DNA from 3 places in the Rhizobium sp. R339 genome. Region 3 is predicted to be linked to each of the others. Evidence: predicted binding sites of a transcription regulator. Region 3 holds the regulator's gene; each other region holds the start of a gene.
What was found. Region 3 encodes PhoB, which activates phosphate uptake and scavenging genes when phosphate is short. Its sites were predicted from a motif close to TGTCATNNANCTGTCAT; they were not measured.
Positions count from the first base shown of each region.

Region 1: ATY76_RS25955 (DUF2794 domain-containing protein) is a predicted target of PhoB. The motif match lies at 1,623-1,639, and genes of this name have one in related genera.
Region 2: phnC (phosphonate ABC transporter ATP-binding protein) is a predicted target of PhoB. The motif match lies at 1,928-1,944, and genes of this name have one in related genera.

Region 1 covers NZ_LOKV01000025.1:201,303-204,574, reverse strand. Annotated here, with positions in the region: gene ATY76_RS25970 (Bax inhibitor-1/YccA family protein) at 1-134, shown strand, start outside; gene ATY76_RS25965 (hypothetical protein) at 209-529, shown strand; gene ATY76_RS25960 (GNAT family N-acetyltransferase) at 637-1,194, shown strand; gene ATY76_RS25955 (DUF2794 domain-containing protein) at 1,199-1,600, opposite strand; gene ATY76_RS25950 (thioredoxin family protein) at 1,914-2,654, opposite strand; gene acnA (aconitate hydratase AcnA) at 2,889-3,272, opposite strand, start outside.
Region 2 covers NZ_LOKV01000023.1:137,916-141,187, reverse strand. Annotated here, with positions in the region: gene phnK (phosphonate C-P lyase system protein PhnK) at 1-534, shown strand, start outside; gene phnL (phosphonate C-P lyase system protein PhnL) at 572-1,279, shown strand; gene ATY76_RS19860 (DapH/DapD/GlmU-related protein) at 1,276-1,893, shown strand; gene phnC (phosphonate ABC transporter ATP-binding protein) at 2,011-2,856, shown strand; gene phnD (phosphonate ABC transporter substrate-binding protein) at 2,945-3,272, shown strand, end outside.
Region 3 covers NZ_LOKV01000023.1:434,525-437,796, forward strand. Annotated here, with positions in the region: gene ATY76_RS21410 (LysR family transcriptional regulator) at 1-488, shown strand, start outside; gene ATY76_RS21415 (copper homeostasis protein CutC) at 485-1,210, shown strand; gene phoB (phosphate regulon transcriptional regulator PhoB) at 1,221-1,904, opposite strand; gene phoU (phosphate signaling complex protein PhoU) at 2,035-2,748, opposite strand; gene pstB (phosphate ABC transporter ATP-binding protein PstB) at 2,792-3,272, opposite strand, start outside.

The DNA.
Region 1 (3,272 bases), on a different contig from region 3:
TCAAGGAACTCTACTACGAAGCCGATGATGTCGCTGTGGCCGGCCGCAAGGCGATCATGGGTGCGCTGACGCTCTATCTCGACTTCATCAACCTCTTCATGTTCCTGCTGCAGTTCATGGGCAACCGTAAATAAGCAGGGGCAGATCGAGATCGAAAAGGCGGCTTCGGCCGCCTTTTTTGTCGTGACGAATGTCGAAGGGGTTAGGCATGCTGCTTCAAGGATTTGTTTTCATCCCGTGCTTTGTCGTTGCCGTACTGTTGGCGAAAGGGTTGCCGGATAGCCTGATCTATTCGGTCATTGCTTGGCTCAGCGCCGTCATTGCCGCCTTGGCCGGCGCAATTTTAGGGGTTCTGGCAATCGGCTATTGGCAGCTGGTACCGATCGACCCGCATACGGGAAATGACCTGGTGCTCTCTGGTGTGGTGCACGTCGTCATGGCTTTCGTCTTGTCGCCATTGCTGATCATGTATGTGAGGCGCAAGGCGCGCAAGCAAGCCGAAAGCTTGAGGATCAAGATTCTCGAATAGCCGCAGAATGGGCATATCGCACCTCGGTTTGCGTCGGCTTTTTTGTTGCACTGGTTTCGCAGGAATGGTTTTAGAGGAGCCTGCCCCGCCGCTGGACCAGCCGCCCGATGTCTTTCTTTCTGCGCGACGCCTCGCAAGCCGATATCCCCGCCATTACCGATATCTATCGTGAATCCGTCCTGAACGGCACGTCGAGCTACGAGATCGCACCACCCTCCAAGGCCGAGATGATGCAGCGTTTCGCAGCGATCGTCGGCCAGCACTATCCCTACATCGCCGCAGCCGATACGAACGGAAACCTCCTTGGCTACGCCTATGCTTCGGCCTTCCGCACCCGCCCCGCCTATCGCTGGATGGTGGAGGATTCGATTTATCTGGCGCCTGAAGCTCGAGGCCGCGGCATCGGCAAGGCGCTGATGAATGAGCTGATCGACCGCTGCACCGCCCTCGGCTTTCGTCAGATGGTGGCCGTCATCGGCGGCGCAAGCCCTGCCTCGATCGCGCTTCATCTCAAGGCGGGTTTTGTGGAGGTCGGCCTGATGAAGGGCACCGGCTACAAGCACGGCCGCTGGCTCGACACGATGCTCATGCAGCGCAGTCTCGGCGAGGGCATGACGACCGATCCGGATCCGTCCGCCTATCCCGGCACGCTGTTCGCAGGCTGAGGACTTACTTGTCGACCAGCTTCAAGGCCTTGTCGAATACCTTGAGCACCTGGTTCAGCTCGTGCCCGCGTTTCAGGATCATGCCGTTGACGTTGATAACGGAATAGGCGCCTTGCTTGGCGGCGAGCTTCGGGTTCTTTTCGATCCGGAAGAGCGGCATTTCACCGGAACGCTTGAAGACGGAAAACACCGCCCTGTCCTTTAGATGATCGATGGCGTAATCGCGCCATTCCCCCTCGCCGACCATGCGGCCGTAGATCCAGAGGATCGCGTCCAGCTCGCGCCGGTGGAAGGTCACCGGAAGCGGGTCCTTGCTTTGTTTGTATTCCCTGAGATCGACGACGACTGAGGAACTATTGTCGACGGAGCGGCTTTCGCCGTGTCGCAAATCCGGCTGATCTGTCATCAGTCTCCCAAGGCCTCCGCTTGTGACAGGAGAGTGACAGTTTGCCCGAGCCGTCACAAATTGCAAGACCGCTGCCCGTCACATTCGGCCGCACCGCAGTCTCGCGTATGCGAGCGCAATGCCCTGGGGAGAGCCGACGCTTTCTCGGCAGCGCCGCATTTCAGTCAAAACAGCGCCTCATTTGCGGGGGATTTATGCATCCCGGTTTGGCGCCAGCGCGCCAAAGGGCCCGGCGGAGCGTATCGACCTTAACCCCAGCCCCGAATACGCTCGGCCGGGCCGCCCGGCACTTCATCCCTATCGGGATGAAATCTCAGATGTTTTTTCCCGCCATCACCACTGTCGCGCCAAGGATCTCGGCCGGATCGCCGTCAGCGGTCGCCGATTGCAGCAGGATCGCGCAGCCCTCGAGCTGCGGCCGCTGCAGGACAGTGGCCGGCAGCGTCAGATTGGTCGCCTTGCCGTCCCACATGCCGACCGTTTCGACATTCGTGACACTGTGCAGGTAGGAGATTTTCTTGCCGCTGTTCTCGCCCTTTTCGACGTCGATCGTCTTTTCCTTGTCGAAATAGACCATCACCACATTGGCCTTGCCCTGCCCCGCACCGATCTTGATTTCCAGCTCGTCGCCGCGCATCGCGGCGCTGATCGGAATGGTCAGCCCATTGCCTTCGCTGCTGTAACTGTCGATCTTGCTGTTGATGCCGTTGAGATCGGCGCCGGCAAGATGACCGCGTCCATTGACGATGGCCTGCGGCGTATAGACGTTGCTGCGGCCCATGGCCCTGGCATAGCCATATTGCCGCTCGGTGTTTTCCTTCGAGCTCAGCGTGTCGGCCCAGCCGAGATAATTCCAATAGTCTATGTGGTAGGCGAGCGCGATGACGTCGCCCTGGTCCACCAGCTTGCGGAAGGCGGCGTCAGCGGGAGGACAGGAGGAGCAGCCCTGCGAGGTGAAAAGTTCGACGACGCCTTTCGGCGTGCCGTCTTCGGCATGCAGCGAGCCTGCGAGAACAACGCCGGCGATCAGCGGAATCAAAAAACGGGGGGACATTCACCTGCACCTCTTTTTCAGCGTCGCCGGCGTGTTGGGAGCCGGAGGCCCTGACATATGAACGTACGAATAATCCTTCCGGGTCCAAACGAAAAGTCACGAACGGGTGAGACGTAGCTCGGCGGGAATGCGCTTGAAACAAATCATCGTGAGCCTGCCCGAATACTGTTGCCGCAAAGAAAAGCCGCCGGAAATTGCTCTCCGGCGGCCATTATCATAGCAAGCTGTTAACAATCAGGCAGCGAGATCGCGCAGAACCGTCTGCAGGATGCCGCCATTGTTGAGGTAGATCACCTCGTCGAGCGTATCGACGCGCGACAGCAGCGGAACTTCCTTCACGGAGCCGTCGCCATAGGTGATCTTGGCAATCTTCCGCTCGCGCGGTTTGATCTTGTCCAGGCCCTCGATGGTGACGAGCTCGTCGCCCTTGAGGCCGAGGCTCTGCCAGGTCGTGCCCTCTTCGAAGACGAAGGGGATGACGCCCATGCCGACCAGGTTCGAGCGATGGATACGCTCGAAGGACTGGGCGATCACCGCCTTGACGCCGAGCAGGTTGGTGCCCTTGGCAGCCCAGTCGCGCGACGAGCCGTTGCCATATTCGACACCGGCGAAGATGAC
Region 2 (3,272 bases), 300 kb from region 3:
GAGCGGCGTTTCCTGATGCGCACGGACTGGGGCTTCGTGCATCAGAACCCGGCCGACGGCCTGCGCATGACGGTCTCGGCCGGCGCCAATGTCGGCGAGAGACTGATGGCGATCGGCGACCGGCACTACGGCAAGATCCGCGCCTCGGCGATCGACTGGCTCGAACGCGTCGAGATCGATGCCGACCGCATCGACGACCAGCCGCGCGCCTTTTCCGGCGGCATGCGCCAGCGCCTGCAGATCGCCCGCAATCTCGTCACCGGTCCGCGGCTGGTCTTCATGGACGAGCCGACCGGCGGCCTCGACGTCTCCGTGCAGGCGCGCCTGCTCGATCTCGTGCGCGGTCTCGTCAACGATCTCGGCCTCTCTGCCATCATCGTCACCCACGATCTTGCGGTCGCGCGTCTGCTATCGCATCGCATGATGGTGATGAAGGACGGCCACGTCATCGAACACGGGCTCACCGACCGGGTGCTCGACGATCCGCGCGAACCCTACACACAACTGCTCGTTTCCTCGATCCTGCAGGTCTGAGCGCCGCTGCAGGTCCAAAACCAAGGAAGAAGACATCATGCCAACGCCCCTCGTCGTTTCCGAAGTCTCGAAGAGCTTCACCATGCACCTGCGCGACGGCATCCGGCTGCCTGTCGTCTCCGATGTCGCCTTCTCGGTCGCATCAGGCGAATGCGTCGTGCTCGGCGGCCCGTCGGGCATCGGCAAAAGCTCGCTGCTCAAGATGATCTACGGCAACTACGCCGTCGATACCGGCCAGATCCTCGTCCGCCACGAGGAGCGCATCGTCGATCTCGCTTCCGCCGATCCGCGCACCATACTCAACGTGCGGCGCAATACGCTCGGCTATGTCAGCCAATTCCTGCGCACCGTGCCGCGCGTCGCGGCAATCGACGTGGTGGCGGAACCGCTGGTGGCGCATGGCGAGGCAGCCGGACCAGCACGGGAAAAGGCGGGCGCCCTGCTTGCCCGGCTCAACCTGCCGGAAGCGCTGTGGCAGCTTCCGCCCGCCACCTTCTCCGGCGGCGAACAGCAGCGCGTCAACATTGCCCGCGGCTTCATCACTGAGCATACGATCCTGCTTCTCGACGAACCCACAGCCTCGCTCGATGCCAAGAATCGTGCCGTCGTCGTCGATATGATCGCGGAGAAGAAAAAGGCGGGCGTCGCCCTTCTCGGCATCTTCCACGACAAGGAAGTGCGCGAGGCGGTCGCCGACCGCATCCTCGACGTCCAGCAATTCTCGCCGCGTGAGATCGCCGCATGAGCCGCAAGCTTGATATCGAGCCCTATATCCACGCAACGGCCGAGGTCAGCGATTCCACCTTCGGGCGCTATACGGAGGTCTCCGATCGCTGCCGCATCAGCGAGGCCACCTTCGGCGACTATTCCTACATCATGCAGGACGGCTCCGTCTGGTGCGCGACGATCGGCAAGTTCGTCAACATCGCCGCCGCCGTGCGCATCAACGCCACCAATCATCCGACCTGGCGTGCGACGCTGCACCATTTCACCTATCGCGCCGCCGACTACTGGCCGGACGGCGACGTGGAGGAAGATTTCTTCGCCTGGCGGCGCGCAAACCGGGTGACGATCGGCAACGACGTCTGGATCGGCCATGGGGCGACGATCCTGCCGGGCGTCAGCGTCGGCAACGGCGCGGTGATCGGCGCCGGCGCCGTCGTCTCGAAGAATGTCGCGGCCTACTCGATCGTCGGCGGTGTGCCGGCTCAATTGATCCGCGAGCGCTTTCCGAAAGCGGTCGGCGAGCGCATGGACCGGCTTGCCTGGTGGGACTGGGACCATGACCTTCTGCGCCAGGCGTTGCAGGATTTTCGCAACCTGAGCGCGGAAGATTTTCTGGCGAGATATGCTGGCTAAACCTCCGATATAGGCACGGAGAATTGTGACACGAACTACACAAATATGACACGCGAGGTTCACGAAGCGGGACTAATGCGATGCTCATCAGAGCCTGGAATACAAGGGAAGAGCATGATGTTCGAGCTGCAGAATGTCACACGCCGTTTCGGAAGCAAGCTCGCCGTCGACACCGTCACGCTCAGCATTCCCCAAGGCCAGATGGTCGGCATCATCGGCCGCTCCGGCGCCGGCAAGTCGACGCTGCTGCGCATGATCAACCGCCTGCAGGAGCCGAGCTCCGGCTCTATTCACTTCGCCGGCGTCGAGGTTTCCGGGCTTCGCGGCCGGGCGCTGCGCAACTGGCAGCGCGACTGTGCGATGATTTTCCAGCAGTTCAACCTGGTGCCGCGCCTCGATGTTCTCACCAATGTCATGCTCGGCCGCCTCAATCACCGCTCGACGTTTCTCAGCTTGCTTAACATCTTCACCCGCGAGGAGCGCGTGCATGCGATCGCCGCCCTCGAACGCCTCGGCATCGAGCAGACGGCACTGCAGGCGGCCGGCACGCTTTCCGGCGGACAGCAGCAGCGCGTGGCGATCGCTCGCGCGCTGATGCAGAACCCGAAGATGGTGCTTGCCGACGAGCCGATCGCCTCGCTCGATCCGCTGAACGCCAAGATCGTCATGGACGCGCTGCGCGATATCAACGAGCGCGAGGGCATCACCGTCATCACCAACCTGCACACGCTCGATACCGCCCGCAACTATTGTGAGCGCATCGTCGGCATGGCCGGCGGCCGCGTCGTCTTCGACGGCAAGCCGTCGGAACTGACGGCCGACGCGGTGAGGGCGATCTACGGGACGGACAGGGACGGGGCCGGCATCGACGAAACGATGACCTCCACATCGATCAACATCGCGCCCGAGCGGGCGGACAATCAATCCGCCGGCGTCCAGCCGCTGGCGCTGGCCGGTCTCTGAGCGGGACGGCCGCGATCGAAGGCCCGCGTCAAGGGCACATTTCTTTGTAACGGGAAGGCCGGGGACACCGGCCGATAGGAGAGAACGCATGTTGAAGAAAGCACTCTTTGCGGCAACGGCGCTGTTTGCGCTCGCCGGCGCCGCCAACGCCGCAGACCTCAAGGAATTCCGTATCGGCATCCTCGGCGGCGAAAACGAAACCGACCGCCTGCGCAACTATGCCTGCCTCGCCGACCACCTGAAGCAGGAATTCGGCTTCGAGAAGGTCTCGCTCTTCCCGGCCGCCGATTATGACGGCGTCATCCAGGGCCTGCTCGGCGGCACGCTCGACTTCGCCGAACTCGGCGCTTCCGGCTATGCAGCCGTCTACATCAAGGATCCGAAGGCCGTTACGCCGATCCTCACGACGCAGCAGA
Region 3 (3,272 bases):
TCTTCGGGCTGGAGAGCTTCCGGCATCGCGAGCTGCTGCGGACCGACATGGTGGTGATCGCGCCGCCGCAAAGCACGGAAATGACGGTTGCCGATCTCGTCGCCGGCCATGCGATCTGCATGCCGAGCCCGCGCACCGGCCTCGGCCACGCGGCCATGGCTTTCAGCGACGAACGCGCACCGAACCGGCGCTTTCGTAGCCAGGATATCACCGCGGCGGATTCACTGCCCGTGATCGTCGATCTCGTCGCCAATCACGGCTACGTCTCCTTCCTCGGCCGCGTCAGCGCCATGCCGATCGCCGACAAGGTGCGCATCGTCGATCTCGACGAGCATTTGCCGATGTCCTATCACGTCGCCTTCAACCACCGCAAAGCCGCCGCCGATGCCTGCGCCGTCATCATCGAGGCGGCGGCAAGAATTACGTCGCAATCTCTCTCGCAAGCCATGCGGCAGGCGGAGGAGGGCGCCAGGGAGAGTGCAGCATGACGATTTTGCTTGAGGTCTGCGTCGACAGCGCCGAGGGCTTGGCCGCCGCCATCGAAGGCGGCGCCGGCCGCATCGAGCTTTGCTCGGCGCTGGAACTCGGCGGCTTGACGCCGCTGCCGAGCCTGATGCTGATCGCTGCCAGAGCGCCCATCCCCGTCTACGCAATGATCCGCCCGCATGCCGGCCCCTTCATCTTCGGCAGGACGGACGAGGAGGCGATGATGCTCGACATCGATGCCGTGCGCGCCGCCGGCCTCGCCGGTGTCGTCATCGGCGCCAACCGGCCGGACGGTACGCTCGACATGCCGCTGATCCACCGCCTGAAGGCGCATGCGATGGGCCTCGGCTCGACGCTGCATCGTGCCTTCGATCTGGTGCCGGATGCCGATGAGGCGCTGGAACAGGCGGTCGAGCTCGGCTGCGAACGCATCCTCACCTCCGGCTGCGCGCTGAAGGCTCCAGACGGCCTGGAAACGCTGAAACGCCTTTCGGCAAGGGCGGCCGGCCGCATATCCATCATGCCCGGCAGCGGCATCCGCCCCGCGAATGTCGGTGCTATCTTGCAGGCAACCGGCGCCCGCGAGGTCCATGGCTCCTGCAGTTCACCCATCGAAAGCGCCGACCCCCGCGCCGTCGCCTTCGGCTTCGAGGCGAAGAGCAGCAACAAGACGGATGTGGCGGTGGTCCGGGAGATGTGCAGGGCGATCGCGGCGGAAGCTTAGGCTTTTAGCCTCACGCTTCCATCGAATAGCCGGCGCCGCGGACGGTGCGGATGACGTCCTGCATGTTGGAGAAGTTCAGCGCCTTGCGCAGGCGGCCGACATGGACGTCGACGGTGCGTTCGTCGACATAGATGTCGTGGCCCCAGACGCCGTCCAGAAGCTGCGAACGGGAGAAGACCCGGCCTGGCGACGACATCAGGAATTCCAGCAGGCGGAATTCGGTGGGGCCGAGGCGGACTTCGCGGCTCTTGCGATGGACGCGGTGCGTTTCACGGTCGAGCTCGATATCGCCGCATTTCAGTACCGTTGACAGAACCTCCGGCCGGGCGCGGCGCAGCATGGCCTTGACGCGGGCGACGAGCTCGGGGGTCGAAAACGGCTTGACGACGTAATCGTCGGCGCCGGTCGACAGCCCGCGGACGCGCTCGCTCTCTTCGCCGCGCGCCGTCAGCATGATGATCGGCAGACGCTCGGTTTCCGGCCGCATGCGCAGGCGCCGGCAGAGCTCGATGCCGGAGACGCCGGGCAGCATCCAGTCGAGGATGAGAAGATCGGGCGTGCGCTCCTGGAGCCGGATCTCGGCTTCGTCGCCGCGAAGGATGGTATCGACCTCGAAGCCTTCCGCTTCGAGATTGTAACGAAGAAGCACGCTGAGGGCTTCTTCATCTTCAACAACTGCAACTCTCGGGATCATGCGTCTCGGTCTCCTCGCGCACGATCCTTAAACCGAAGACGATTTAAGCACGGGATCCTGCGCAAAATCAGAATTGGCTGTGACCTCGCTGCGCGCCCGCGCGGGCGCGCAACTGGCTGGCCCGGAACGGTTATTCCGTGACCGCGCCGACGGTGTTGGCGCTGTCGTCCTTCGGACGGTCGCCTTCCGGCTGTGCGCCGGTCGCCATGTAATAGATCGTCTCGGCGATGTTGGTGGCGTGGTCGCCGATACGCTCGATGTTCTTGGCGCAGAAGAGAAGATGCGTGCAGCTGGTGATGTTGCGCGGATCTTCCATCATGTAGGTCAGGAGTTCGCGGAACAGCGAGGTGTACATGGCGTCGATCTCGTTGTCGCGTTCGCGGATCGACTTGGCCTTGTCGGCAGCGCGCGTCGTGTAGACGTCGAGCACTTCCTTGAGCTGCACGAGCGCGAGTTCTGAGAGATGCTCGAGACCGCGGGCGAGCTTGCGGGGAACGCCGGTCGCCTGCACGGCGATGACGCGCTTGGCGGTGTTTTTGCCGAGATCGCCGACGCGTTCGAGATCGGCGGCGATCCGGATCGAACCCATGATCTCGCGCAGGTCCGATGCCATCGGCTGACGGCGGGCGATGGTGACGATCGCCTTGTCGCCGATCTCGCGTTCCATGTGATCGAGGATCACGTCGTCCGAAATGACCTTCTGGGCGAGCGCAGTATCGCCATTGACGAGCGCGCGTACGGATTCGCTGACCATCTGCTCGGCCAGGCCGCCCATTTCGGAAATCCGCCTGGACAGGAACTTCAGATCATCATCATAGGCAGAAAAAATATGTGTCGATGCCATGGGCTTTATCCTCGAATAACGGGAAGACGTCGTGTCGCCAGAATCAGCCGAAGCGGCCCATGATGTAGTCCTGGGTGCGCGGATCGTCCGGATTGGTGAACATCTTGTCGGTGTCGTTTTCCTCGACGAGGTTGCCGAGGTGGAACATGGCGGTGCGCTGCGAAACACGGGCCGCCTGCTGCATGGAGTGCGTGACGATGACGATCGTGTAGTTTTCGCGCAGCTCGTGGATCAGCTCCTCGACCTTGGCAGTGGCGATCGGATCGAGCGCCGAGCAGGGCTCGTCCATCAGGATGACCTCAGGGCTGACGGCGACGGCGCGGGCAATGCAGAGGCGCTGCTGCTGACCGCCGGAGAGGCCGGTGCCGGATTCATGCACGCGGTCCTTGACCTCGTTCCAGAGGCCGGCGCGCTGCAGACTGGTCTCGACGATCTGGTCGAGGTCGGCCTTCGACTTGGCAAGGCCGTGGATGCGCGGACCGTAGGAGACGTTTTCATAGATCGACTTCGGGAACGGGTTCGGC